Regions from separate parts of the Delftia sp. BGA-UO-ETr-SB1 genome, predicted to be linked through region 1. Evidence: predicted binding sites of a transcription regulator. Region 1 holds the regulator's gene; each other region holds the start of a gene.

What was found. The regulator FNR, encoded in region 1, switches genes on or off when oxygen is low (the NO sensors DNR and NnrR bind a similar motif). The targets are predictions, from matches to a motif close to TTGATNNNNATCAA.
Region 2: the regulator FNR is predicted to act here: its motif matches at 1,344-1,357, upstream of dsrO (sulfate reduction electron transfer complex DsrMKJOP subunit DsrO).
Region 3: the regulator FNR is predicted to act here: its motif matches at 1,521-1,534, upstream of clpB (ATP-dependent chaperone ClpB).
Region 4: the regulator FNR is predicted to act here: its motif matches at 1,405-1,418, upstream of AC57B5_RS11925 (FeoA family protein).

Annotation. Positions count from the first base shown of each region.
Region 1 covers NZ_JCAQOW010000004.1:163,381-166,621, reverse strand. The annotation lists gene AC57B5_RS01265 (sulfite exporter TauE/SafE family protein) at 1-120, opposite strand, end outside; gene hemN (oxygen-independent coproporphyrinogen III oxidase) at 126-1,508, opposite strand; gene fnr (fumarate/nitrate reduction transcriptional regulator Fnr) at 1,671-2,390, shown strand; gene AC57B5_RS01250 (hypothetical protein) at 2,472-2,759, opposite strand; gene AC57B5_RS01245 (FixH family protein) at 2,939-3,241, opposite strand, start outside.
Region 2 covers NZ_JCAQOW010000004.1:1,772,974-1,776,214, reverse strand. The annotation lists gene nrfD (NrfD/PsrC family molybdoenzyme membrane anchor subunit) at 1-367, opposite strand, end outside; gene dsrO (sulfate reduction electron transfer complex DsrMKJOP subunit DsrO) at 384-1,229, opposite strand; gene AC57B5_RS08795 (hypothetical protein) at 1,585-2,049, shown strand; gene AC57B5_RS08790 (DsrE family protein) at 2,034-2,435, opposite strand; gene dsbG (thiol:disulfide interchange protein DsbG) at 2,447-3,241, opposite strand, start outside.
Region 3 covers NZ_JCAQOW010000006.1:1,595,825-1,599,065, forward strand. The annotation lists gene AC57B5_RS26015 (DMT family transporter) at 1-483, opposite strand, end outside; gene AC57B5_RS26020 (helix-turn-helix domain-containing protein) at 588-1,496, shown strand; gene clpB (ATP-dependent chaperone ClpB) at 1,630-3,241, shown strand, end outside.
Region 4 covers NZ_JCAQOW010000005.1:396,404-399,644, reverse strand. The annotation lists gene AC57B5_RS11940 (amino acid permease) at 1-285, opposite strand, end outside; gene AC57B5_RS11935 (Lrp/AsnC family transcriptional regulator) at 424-894, shown strand; gene AC57B5_RS11930 (YkgJ family cysteine cluster protein) at 932-1,252, opposite strand; gene AC57B5_RS11925 (FeoA family protein) at 1,452-1,793, shown strand; gene feoB (ferrous iron transporter B) at 1,790-3,241, shown strand, end outside.

The DNA of each region.
Region 1 (3,241 bases):
GCCGCCGCCCTGCCCCGCCCCACCCGTGACCACGCCGCAGGGCGCAGCGCACATGGCAAGGCAATGGGGCCCGCCGACGAGCCCCATGATCAAAGCGGTCCAGAGCAGCGACAACAGCATGGGGCCTAGATGATCCTCGAAAACCGCGCCCGGTTCTTGTCCGCCTGCAGATATCGGTCAAACAGCATGGCCACGCCGCGCACGAAGTACCAGCCCATGGGAGTGACCTGGAAGCCCTCGTCGCTGATCTGCACCAGGCCCTTGGCCTGCAGGTCCTCCAGGGCCGCCATCTCGGGCGCGAAGTACTCGCGAAAGCCCAGCAGCCATGCCTGCTCCATGGGCTCGAACAGCACGGCGCCCTGGCACATGATGGCCATGATGACGGCGCGGCGCACCAGGTCGTCGCGCGACAGCGCCAGGCCCCGCACCACGGGCAGGTGGCTGGCGTCGATGGCGTCGTAGTACTCCTCCAGCGTCTTGGCGTTCTGGCTGTAGCTGGCACCCACCTTGCCGATGGCCGACACGCCCAGCGCAATCAGGTCGCAGTCGGGCTGGGTGCTGTAGCCCTGGAAGTTGCGGTGCAGCCGGCCCTGGCGCTTGGCCACGGCCAGCGAGTCCTCGGGCAGGGCGAAGTGGTCCATGCCCACGTAGACATAGCCACCGTCCATGAACGCGGCGATGGAACGCGACAGCATGGCCAGCTTGTCGGCCCCCTGGGGCAGATCCTCGGCCGCAATGCGCCGCTGCGGCTTGAAGCGCTCGGGCAGGTGGGCATAGGCATAGAGCGCGATGCGGTCGGGCCGCAGCGCGTTGACCTGGGCCAGCGTGCGCTCGAAGGATTCGGGCGTCTGCTTGGGCAGGCCGTAGATCAGGTCCACGTTGATGGAGGCAAAGCCCAGCTGCCGCGCGGCCGCCACCAGCTCGAACACCTGCTCTGCCGGCTGCACGCGGTGCACGGCGATCTGCACCTGTTCGTCGAAGTCCTGCACGCCGAAGCTCAGGCGGTTGAAGCCCAGCTCCTTGAGCACGGCCAGGCGCTCGACGCTGACGGTGCGCGGATCGACCTCGATGGAGTACTCGCCACCCGGCTCCAGCTTGAAATGCTCGCGCAACAGGCCCATCAGCGTGCGCAGCTCGTCGTCGGAGAAGAAGGTGGGCGTGCCGCCGCCCAGGTGCAGCTGGCTGACGGTCTGGCCCTTGCCGCAATGGGCCGTGTGCAAGGCCATCTCGCGCGCCAGGTAGTCCAGGTAGACGGCGGCGCGATCGTGGTGGCGCGTCACGATCTTGTTGCAGGCGCAGTAGTAGCAAAGCGACTCGCAAAAGGGCACGTGCACATACAGCGACAAAGGCATGGCACGCGCTGCGGTACTCGATTTGCGTTGTTGCAGCGCCAGGATATAGTCCTCTGCACCAAAGGCCTCGACAAAGCGGTCGGCGGTAGGGAACGAGGTGTATCGGGGCCCCGGTACGTCAAAGCGACGCAGCAGCTCTGGGGTGACAGCGGTCATGGGTTTTTTCCTCTAATACCTCGACTGTGCCGCAGCACATCGGTCATGTCCTTGACTCATATCAAGAGTTGTTTGAGGGACTGCTGCGACAATTTGATCCAACTCATCGCAATCCACGAGGTCACCGCCGGCACGCTGTGTGCCGCTGATGTTTATCACTCCATGAACCTTCAGACCATCAAAGCCTCCTGCTCCAACTGCAACCTGCGCGAACTGTGCATGCCCATGGGCCTGGATGCCGAGCAGATGCAGCGCATCGACGACATCGTGGCCACGCGCCGCAAGGTCAAGCGCGGAGGCCTGCTGTTTCGCAACGGCGAGACATTCACCTCGCTGTACGCCATCCGCACCGGCTTCTTCAAGACCTGCGTGGCCACCGAGGACGGACGCGACCAGGTCACGGGCTTTCAGATGGCCGGCGAGATCATCGGCCTGGACGGCATCGTCAACGACCACCACACCTGCGATGCCGTCGCGCTGGAAGACGCCGAAGTCTGCGTCATGCCCTTCGACAAGCTGGAAGACCTGTCGCGCGAGGTCACGGCCCTGCAAAACCATGTGCACAAGGTCATGAGCCGCGAGATCGTGCGCGAACACGGCGTGATGCTGCTGCTGGGCAGCATGCGCGCCGAGGAGCGCCTGGCCGCCTTCGTGCTCAACCTGGTGCAGCGCCTGCATGCGCGGGGCTTTTCCAAGTCGGAACTGGTGCTGCGCATGACGCGCGAGGAAATCGGCAGCTACCTGGGCCTGAAGCTGGAGACGGTGAGCCGCACCTTCTCCAAGTTCGCGGACGACAACATCATCGAGGTGCGCCAGCGCCATCTGCGCATCCTGGACACGGAGGCGCTCAAGCGCATCGTCAACAGCCAGCAGTGCCAGTGAGCCTGCGAGGGCGGCAAGCATTCATCCGCCAATGAACAAGGCCCGCGACAGCGGGCCTTGTTCATTGCGGCGGGCTCTCGCTCAGTCCCGCCCCAGCCCCTGCATGGCCAGGTCCGGGTCGGGCTCGGAGACCACGCCGTCATTGAGATCGCGGGCCGAGCGGCCCAGCATGGTGGTCATCAGGCTGGAGAGCATGGTCACGCCCCAGAAGGCGAAGAAGGCCAGCGTGTAGATGCCCTGGCGCGACCAGCCCAGGTCGCCGAGCCAATGCAGCTCCAGCGGGTCCACAAAGGCAAAAACCAGCATCTCCATCACGGCGGCTGCCAGAAAGGCAGGCCAGGCAATCCACATCCAGCGTTGGGCCAACATCAGCGATCTCCTTGTGCTGTCGAGGGGTCGCCTTCATTGTGCGCCGCGCCAACGCATGGCGCCAAGCCCCGCAGCGCCCTGCACGCCTGTAGGAAACCCTCACCCGTCGCGCATGCCGGAGATGCGATCCGCCATGCAAAAAGGCCGCGACTGCGGCCTCTTGCAGGGGTGCACGGCGATCAGCGGTCCGTGGGGTGATCGTGCGCGGGCGTGGCCGCATGGTTGCGGCCGGTGACGGCGGGCGCCATGCTCTTGGGCACTTCGCGCATGCCATCGGCACGCTCGTTGATCGTGATGCCGTTGCGGTAGTAGTCGGGGTCGATCACGGGATCGGCGCCATTGATGGCGATGATGGCCGTGATCACGGCAGCGACCACCACGGCCGCCGGGCCGGCCACCACCAGCCAGACATGGCCGAACTTCCACCAGGGCTTGCCGGCGTCGGGGTGCGAGGGAGCCTGCGCGGGCGCGGACACTGCGGG
Region 2 (3,241 bases), 1.6 Mb from region 1:
GCAGCCACTGCGGCCGGCCCAGCCACCAGGCCAGCACGAAGGCCAGCGCCAGTCCCACGAAGGCCGGCAGCAGCAGGGCGCCCACCGACATCCACGACCACGGCGTGAAGTGCGCATAGAAATGCCAGAAGCGCGCAGGCTGGTGCAGGTCGGCCAGCAGCGACACGGGCGCGGCGATGGCGCTGACGGCCAGCACCAGCACGGCGGCCGGCAGCAGGCGCGCCATGGCGCTGGCACGCGGCGCCCAGGCGCAGGCGGCGGCCAGCAGGGCGGCGCCCGTGGCAATGCCGGCCAGGAAGAAGTACTGCACGGCCCAGGGCAGCCAGGCCGATTCGTAGGCGGGGGTCAGGAGTTCGACGATGTGCATGGGGTGCTCCTTGCGTTCAGTGGGAAGTGACCAGCCGCACGCTGGCCTGCCCGTCCACGCCGTCGACGAAGGCGTCGGGCAATCCCAGGTAGTACACATGCGGGTCCGTGCCCATGGCGGGCTTGAGCACCTTGAGGTCCTTGGCGTGCTCGCGCATGCGCTGGCGGATCTCGCTGCCCTCGTCGTTGAGGTCGCCGATCACGCGGGCGCCGCCCACGCAGCTTTCCACGCAGGCCGGCAGCAGGCCGGCTTCCAGGCGGTGCTCGCAGAAGGTGCACTTGTCGGCGGTCTGCGTCTCGTGGTTGATGAAGCGCGCGTCATAGGGGCAGGCCTGCACGCAGTAGCCGCAGCCCACGCAGCGCTCGTTGTCCACCAGCACGATGCCGTCGCTGCGCTGGAAGGTGGCCTGCACCGGGCAGACCGGCACGCAGGGCGGGTTGTCGCAGTGGTTGCACAGGCGCGGCAGGTTGAGCATGGCCGGCGGCAGGTCCTCGTTGCCCGCGTGCTGCACCTCGTACTGCAGCACCGTGGTGCGGAACTGGCCCAGCGGCGGCAGGTTCTCCATGGAGCAGCTCACCGTGCAGGCCTGGCAGCCTATGCAGCGGCGCAGGTCCACCAGCATGCCGTAGCGCCTGCCGGCCTCGCCGGGGCGGCGCGGCGGCTGGAAACCCGGGGTGCCGGGCGCAGCCGCCGCCACGGGCAGGGCCACGGCCGCCATGGCGGCGGCCAGCAGGTCCTGCAGGAAGCCGCGCTTGCCGGCGGCGGGCTGCGCATGGGCGGCGGTGCGGGCGGGGATGTCCTGGGAGGAGGGCTTGCAGCTGCAGTCGTTGCAGCCGCTGCCGGCGCGGGATGTTTTTGGCATGGCCTGTCTTTCATCGTCCTGCGGCCACGGAGGGTGGTCGCTCAAACTCAATAAATCATTAAAAATATGCTTTTTATATTGAATTTAATATATGAAATTCAGGGCCTTGGCGGCTTGATGTGAGTCAAGCAATGGGCTTTCCAAGTGCCTGCCGAGTGCTTGCAAAGCGCCACCGACTGCCTGCCATGGACAGGCGTCCAAGGCAGTCCATAGCGTGTGGCGCAGGGATTAAGACGGGGTTAACAGGGTGACTGCATTCCTCGGGAATGCGGGGCGCGTATCGGAAATCACCCTCTTGTTTCCGCGCGCGGCCCCGGTCTACGCTGCTTGTGTCGCCACTGCCAAGGAGTTCTCCATGAACCATGCCCTGAACAGCCTTGCTTCGGAACTGGACCTTGCCGCCGAAGCCGGCGAGCACCTGAGGCTGCAATTCACACAGGCCTGCGTGGACCGCATCGCGCACCTGCTGGAAGACCCGGACGTCATCCGCTGCGCACAAGGCCTTCGCCGCTACCTGGACGGCCAGATCGACAGGCAGGAGCTGGACCGCCTGGCCCGCGAGGCCGCCAGCCTGGCCAACCACCACCAGGGATCACGCTCCCTCGACGGCTGCGGCCATGCCGCCGTGTCCGCCACCTATGCCACGGCCCATGGGCTGGCGGGCCGGGCGCTGCAGGCGGCCGACTATGCGGCCTACGCCATGGTCTATGGCGAGGGCGGCCACGGCGCCGTCACGGACCGCGAATCGTTCGAGCCCGAGTACCAATGGCAGGCGCGCTGCCTGGCCTCGCTGGCGCAGGCCGCTCAGCAGCGCACGTAGCACCAGGCCGACTGCTGCAGCAGGGCCAGTGACTCGATGCCGCCCTGCGGCAGCACGCGCATGCCGGCAGGCGCCTCGCGGCCCAGCTTCCTGAGCGTGTTCGGGCAGACCAGCGCATGGGCCAGGGCGGCCGCATCCAGATGCTGCGGCGTGCCCGGCGCGGCGTCCAGCAGCGCCTCGACGGCTGGGCCGTTGATGACGATGCGGACTTCGGCACCGGGCCGGTCCTGGCGCAGGTTGGCCAGATTGCTGCGTGCACGGGCCAGGGCGCCGGGCGTGGGCGCATGCAGCACGATGCGCAGCGGCGGCGCATCCGGCCGGGCGGGGAACAGGTCGCTCCAGTCGTTGGAGGCGGTGGAAGCGGCGGGACAACGGCTTGTGCTCATGGTCGTCCTCGTCATTTCCTGCCACGCGGCCCCATGACCTCTTCCAGCAGGCCCGGCGGCAGGCCGGTGCGCACCTGCACCAGCCCCTTGTCATCCTTCCAGACCAGGGCCGGCGTGGCACGCAGGCCCCAGGTGGACATCAGCGAGGCATGGCTGGCCAGCACCTGCCGCGTGGCCTGCGGCACCGGGGCCAGCGGCGTGGCGCCCGCGCCCTCTGCGCTGGCGCGGCCGGCCTTGGCATAGGCGCGTGCGTGCTCGGCCAGGGCCTGCTCGGGCTGGCGCGCGGTCAGCAAGGCGGCGGCCTTGCCCTCGCTGCTGGGCTTGAGGATGCCGACCAGAATGTGGCGCAACTGCACCTGGCCGCTCTCCACCCAGGGCCGGGCATCGTTCCACAGCTGGTTGCAATAGGGGCAGTTGGGGTCGGTGAACACATAGACCGTGCGCGGCGCGTCGGCGCGGCCATCCGGTATGGACTGGGCGCGCTGCACATCGCCCCACAGTTGCTCGCCCATGGGCTTTTGCACGGCGGCCTGCAGGGCCTGGGCGTTCACGTCGCGGCCCTGGGCGTCGATCACCGTGCCCAGCACCCAGTGCTTGCCGTCAGGCATGCGGTAGATGGGCACGGGCTGGCGGTCGCGGTAGGCGGCCCAGGCCTTGAGTCCGCCCACGGCCGGCAGCGGTCCCACCAGGGTCAGTCCCTGCTGGGCCAGGAAATCCTCCGATGGCAGCTCGGACGCCGCGGCCGGCAGGGCCAAGGCTGCCGACAGGGCCAGGGCTCCTGCCAGTGCAGGCAGGGGAAACAGGGG
Region 3 (3,241 bases), on a different contig from region 1:
GCAGGAAAAGCACAGCGTGCCCAGCACCGCCCAGGCCAGGCCAGGCAGGCTGGCATGCCGGCCTGCGCGCAGCTCGGGCCAGAACAGCGCCACCAGGCCTGCAAGGCCGAAGAGGCTGCCGGCCAGCACATGGGGTGCCAGCCGGCGGCCGTGGATGATGCGCGCCAGCAGCGCGTTCCAGAGATTGGTGCTGGAGAACACCACGGCGGCCAGGCCGCTGGCCAGCGTCTCGCTGGCATGCATGAAGCACACGAAGTTGAAGCTGAACAGGCACAGGCCCTGGGCCAGCACGCGCGGCAGCGCCGGGCCGCGGGGCACGCGCAGCTGCCGCGACCAGGCCAGCCAGGCGAACATCAGCACGGCGGCCAGCGCAAAGCGGTAGGCAATGGACAGCTCCACGGGCACGGCGCCCAGCTGCAGTTTCAGGGCGATCCAGGTCGAACCCCAGATCAGCACGACCAGGGCATAGAGGGTGGCAGTCATGGCCGGTGATGATGGCGCCGCAGGCTGGGCGGGCATGGCAGATTCCTGCGGTTTGATGGCCTGGCGCCATGCGTCGGTATGGCTGCGGGACCACAATCGCTGCCATGACGCCCACGCCGCTGCCCGAGCTGCCCTCCAGCCACCTGTGCCAGGTGCTGTCACGCTCCAAGGCCCGGCTGCAGCGGCGCGTGCGCCTGAGCGAAGGGGTGGAGCTGGCCGTCTGGGCCAATGTGGACGACGAGGTGCGCTACTGCCAGCCCGGTCACCACACGCTGTCGGTCTACCTGGCCGGGGGCGAGGGCTCGCAGCTCAAGGCGCGCCCCGAGGCCATGGGGGCGCCGGGGCGCATCTGCATCTTCACGCCAGAGGACGAATCGCACTGGCTGGTGCGCTCGCCCGTGCAGTTCCTGCACCTGTATGTGTCCGACCTGGCCTGGGCGGGGCGCGTGGTCCGCATGCTGGATGCCGAGCCCCGCTCGCGCACCTTGCGTGCGCAGATCTATGGGGACGATCAGGCCTTCCACGCCGGTGCCCGTGCGCTGATGCAGCTGGACTGGCAGGACCCGCAGCAGCAACTGGCGGCCGATGCCATTGGCCAGCAGCTGGTGGACCGGCTGGTGCTGCAGTCCGCCACGCAGCGACAGCTGCAGGCGCTGCAGCGGCCGCTGGGCGGGCTTTCTGCGGCCATGCGGCGCAGGGTGCTGGCCCATGTCGAGGCGCATCTGCATGACTCCAAGGCCGTGTCGCTGCCGGCACTGGCGAGACAGGCCTGCCTCTCCGAATTCCATTTCGCACGCATGTTCCGCCAGAGCATGGGCTGCACGGTGCACGAATGGGTGCTGCAGCAGCGCCTGGCCCGGGCACGGCGTGCCCTGTCTGCGCGCAACGTGCCGCCGCTGGCCGAGCTGGCGCTGGATTGCGGCTTTTCCAGCGCCAGCCACCTGGTGCGCAGCTTCCGGGCGCATTTGGGCGTTACGCCTACGCAGTTCTCAATCTTTCAGCGCAATGCTTGAGAAGGATGGCCGGCCTCGCCGGCCTTGATCTGGCGCAAGCGTCTGTCCTTGCAGACCGGGCATGGCTTGAAATTTGCCCTGCCGGTATCAGATAAATCGCAATGACCCTGTTTCAGGAGCGAAAAGAAACACCATGCGAATCGACAAACTGACAACCAAGTTCCAGGAAGCCCTGGCCGACGCGCAAACGCTGGCCCTGGGCGGTGACCAATCCAATATCGAACCCCTGCACCTGCTCGTGGCGCTGCTGCGCCAGGACGATGGTCCGCGCTCGCTCTTGCAGCGCGCCGGCGCCAACGTGGGCCAGCTGCAGGCCGCAGCCGAGAAGGCCCTGGCCGATCTGCCGCGCGTGCAGCACCAGGACCAGGTGCAGGTCGGCTCCGAGCTAGGCCGGCTGCTGCAGGCAACCGAGAAGGAAGCCCTCAAGCGCGGCGACCAGTTCATTGCCAGCGAGCTGTTCCTGCTGGCGCTGACCGACAGCAGCGGCTCTTCCACGCGCGCAGGCCAACTGCTCAAGGAAAGCGGCGTGACGCGCTCCAGCCTGGAGTCGGCCATCAACGCCGTGCGCGGCGGCCAGACCATGGACAGCGCCGAAGGCGAAGGCCAGCGCGAGGCCCTCAAGAAATACACCATGGACCTGACCGAGCGCGCGCGCATCGGCAAGCTCGATCCGGTGATCGGGCGTGACGACGAAATCCGCCGCTCCATCCAGGTGCTGCAGCGCCGCAGCAAGAACAACCCCGTGCTCATCGGCGAGCCCGGCGTGGGCAAGACCGCCATTGTCGAGGGCCTGGCCCAGCGCATCGTGGCCGGCGAGGTGCCCGAAAGCCTCAAGAACAAGCGCGTGCTGTCGCTGGACATGGCGGGCCTGCTGGCCGGCGCCAAGTACCGTGGCGACTTCGAGGAACGCCTGAAGTCCGTGCTCAAGGAAGTGGCCCAGGAAGAGGGCCGCATCATCCTGTTCATCGACGAGATCCACACCATGGTCGGTGCCGGCAAGGCCGACGGTGCCATGGACGCGGGCAACATGCTCAAGCCGGCACTGGCGCGCGGCGAGCTGCACTGCATCGGCGCGACCACGCTCGATGAATACCGCAAGTACATCGAAAAGGATGCGGCGCTGGAGCGGCGCTTCCAGAAGGTGCTGGTCGAGGAGCCTTCCGTGGAGGACACCATCGCCATCCTGCGCGGACTGCAGGTGCGCTACGAGGCCCACCACGGCGTGGACATCACCGACCCGGCCATCGTGGCTGCGGCCGAGCTGAGCCACCGCTACATCACCGACCGCTTCCTGCCCGACAAGGCCATCGATCTGATCGACGAGGCGGCGGCCAAGATCAAGATCGAGATCGACTCCAAGCCCGAGGTCATGGACAAGCTCGAGCGCCGCATGATCCAGCTCAAGATCGAGCGCGAGGCCATGAAGAAGGAAAAGGACGAGGCCTCGCAAAAGCGCCTGCAACTGATCGAGGAAGAACTCGGCAGCCTGGAGCGCGAGTACGCCGACCTGGAAGAGGTCTGGAAGAGCGAGAAGGCCAGCGCCCAGGGCTCCGAGCAGATCCGCAAGGAGATCGACCAGATCCGCATCCAGATCGAGGAGCTCAAGCGCAAGGGCGACTTCAACAAGGTGGCCGAGCTGCAGTACGGCAAGCTGCCCTCGCTGGAAAAGCAGCTCAACGAAGCCCAGGCCAACGAGCAGGGGCAGGGCGGCGCGCCCGCCCACAGGCTGCTGCGCACCCATGTCG
Region 4 (3,241 bases), on a different contig from region 1:
GCCGGCCCAGGGGGCGATGTAGTGCTCGGCATAGGCGCCGAACGAGCCCGAGGTCGGGTGGGCCACCGTCATCTCGGCCAGGCAGCCCATCAGCAGCAGCGAGATCACCGCGCCGATGGCATAGCTGATCAGCACGCTGGGCCCGGCGAAGCCGATGGCAAAGCCGCTGCCCAGGAACAGGCCGGTGCCGACGGCACCGCCGATGGCGATCATGGTCATCTGTCCGGCGGACAGCTGCTGTTGGAGTCCGGCTTCGCGCTGGACGATGTCTTCGAAGGCTGGCATGGGTTGTTGTCTCCGTTGCTGTGGGGGGCTTCGGAGGCGGATGCTAGTTACGGCCTTCGCAGGGCGTTTAGTAGTTATCCCTAAATACGCTTGATCTTGGATAAGTTATTCTGTGAAACATGAATTCATAGGTGGTTTATGTCAATCGAGATCGACAGAACGGACCGGCTGCTGATCCGCGCCCTGCAGGACAACGCGCGGCTGACCTCGGGCGAATTGGCGCAACGCGTGCACTTGTCGCAATCGCCGTCGTGGCGGCGCATCAAGCGGCTGGAGGATGAGGGCGTGATCACCGGCTACCACGCCGCGCTGAGCCGGCGCGCCATCGGCTTTGGCGTGCTGGCCTTCGTGATGGTGGGCATAGACCATCAGAACGAGGAGTCATCGCGCCACTTCCAGGAAGCGGTCTGCGCCATTCCCGAGGTCGTGATGTTCCACGGCATCTCGGGGCCGGAGGACTTCCTGCTGGTCGTCGTGGCGCGCGATCTCGATGCCTATTCGGACCTGCTGCTCACCCGCCTGCACCGGCTGCCCGGCGTGCGCCAGGTGCACACGCATTTCTCGCTGCAGGAGTTCAAGGGGCAGTTGGCGGGGCTGCCCGTGGAATAGCGGCTGGTGGTGGCGGCTGTTGGCGCCTGGCTGGTTGCTACAGCAGGCCGCTGTCCAGCGCCTGCATGCCATGGCGCACGCGCACGCGGTTGCAGGCATCGCTGCCGGCCGCAAATTCGCGGCAAGGCGAGGGCCGCCACTCGTAGATGCCGCAATGGGCCTTCTCGCCCACCTTGCCCACCAGCGCTGCGCAGCGCGGGCGCGACCAGTCCGTGCCGCGCATGCGGCAGGTGTAGTCGGTGACTTCCTCGATCAGCCCGGCCGGCACGCGGCCGCCATGCTCCTGCGACTCGTGCACGGAAAAGTCCACGCGAAACGATGCGCAGCAGGCGCCGCAGCTCAGGCAGGGATGGGTCATGGCGTGGGCAAGCAGGTGCAGGTGCGGATCGTGGGAGCGCGATTGTCGCGCGCACGCGTGCGGGGCGCCTGGAACCGGCCAAAAACCATGACGGCCATTTGGCAAGACCCTGCCTCTTACTCCGATACCATGCGCGGGCTTCCCACGGGGATTCGATCAAAATCAAAATGAGAATAAAAATCAGTTGATACAACACGCCATGCATTCGATGAATCCCGGGACGGACGCCACGGCTCCGTCCGCACTGTCCGCGCCTCCCAGCTCTCCAAGCCCGGCCACCGCTGCGGCCATCACCCTGGATGCGCTGCCGCGCCAGGTTCCGGCGCGCGTGGTCGAGCTCCATGCGGCGCGCGACACGGCCGAGCAGGAACTGCTGCTGCGCCTCATGGAAATCGGTTTCCTGCCGGGCGAGCCCGTTCGCATCCTGGCCGCAGGCTTTCCGGGCGACGACCCGCTGGCCGTGCGCGTGGGCCAGGCCACGTTCGCGCTGCGCCGCCATGAGGCGGCCCTGGTGCGCGTGGCGCCGGAGGCGGTGGCATGAGCGCGTCGTCCTCTCCCAAGCTCATCCAGCCGCTGCAGCCTGCCCAGGGTGGTGGCGGCGGTGGTGATTCCGCGTTGCGCCTGGCCTTGCTGGGCAATCCCAACTGCGGCAAGACGGCGCTGTTCAACCTGCTGACCGGCGCACGCCAGAAGGTGGCCAACTACGCGGGCGTGACCGTGGAGCGCAAGGAAGGCTGGCTGAGCACGGCCAGCGGCCGGCGTGTGCGCGTGCTGGACCTGCCGGGCACCTACAGCCTGCACGCCCACAGCGAGGACGAACGCATCACGCGCGACATCGTCTCGGGCCGCCACGCGCGCGAGGCGCCTCCCGAACTGCTGGTCTGCGTCACCGACGCCACCCATCTGCGCCTGAACCTGCGCCTGGTGCTGGAGGCCCAGCGCCTGGGCCTGCCCATGCTGCTGGTGCTCAACATGAGCGACATGGCCAGGCGCCAGGGCATCGATATCGACCGCGAAGCGCTGTCACGCGCCCTGGGCATGCCCGTGCTGTCCACGGTGGGCGTGCGCCAGGACGGCGCGCGCGAACTGCTGCAATGGCTGGACGGCCCCGAAGCGCGCGCCCTGGCAGCGCCGCAGCTGCAGGCCCCGGCCCGCCCGGGCGATGCGCGCGAGCAGGTGCTGGCCCTGCACCAGCAGGTGGCCCGCATCATGGCCGACTGTGTCAAGGAGCCCGTGGTGGACACCCGGCGTGATGACCGCATCGACGCCGTGGTGCTGCACCCGCTGTGGGGCATGCTGCTGCTGGCGGCCACGCTGTTCCTGATGTTCCAGGCCGTGTTCAGCTGGGCACAGCCGCTGATGGACGGCATCGAGGGCGGCGTCTCGGCCGTCTCGGCCCTGGTCAACGAGCACATGCCCGAAGGCGCGCTGCGCAGCCTGCTGGCCGATGGCGTGATCGCGGGCACGGGCGCCGTGCTGGTCTTCCTGCCGCAGATCCTGATCCTGTTCCTGTTCATCCTTGCTCTCGAAGACTCGGGCTACCTGCCGCGTGCCGCCTTCATGCTGGACCGCATCATGGGCAAGGTCGGCCTGTCGGGCCGCTCCTTCATTCCGCTGCTGTCCAGCTTCGCCTGCGCCGTGCCCGGCATCATGGCCACGCGCTCCATCACCAGCTGGCGCGACCGCCTGGTGACGATCATGATCGCGCCGCTGATGACCTGCTCGGCGCGCCTGCCGGTCTATGCGCTGCTGATCAGCGCCTTCATTCCCGAGCGCACGGTGGGCGGCATCTTCAACCTGCAGGGCCTGGTGCTGTTCGCGCTGTACGTGGCTGGCATCGCCAGCGCCATGGCCGTGGCCGGCGTGGCCAAATTGGCCGGCCGCAGCGCCGGACCCACGCCGCTGCTGATGGAGCTGCCCTCCTACCGCTGGCCCAGCCCGCGCAGCCTGGCCCTGGGGCTGTACGAGCGCGCCATGATCTTCCTGCGC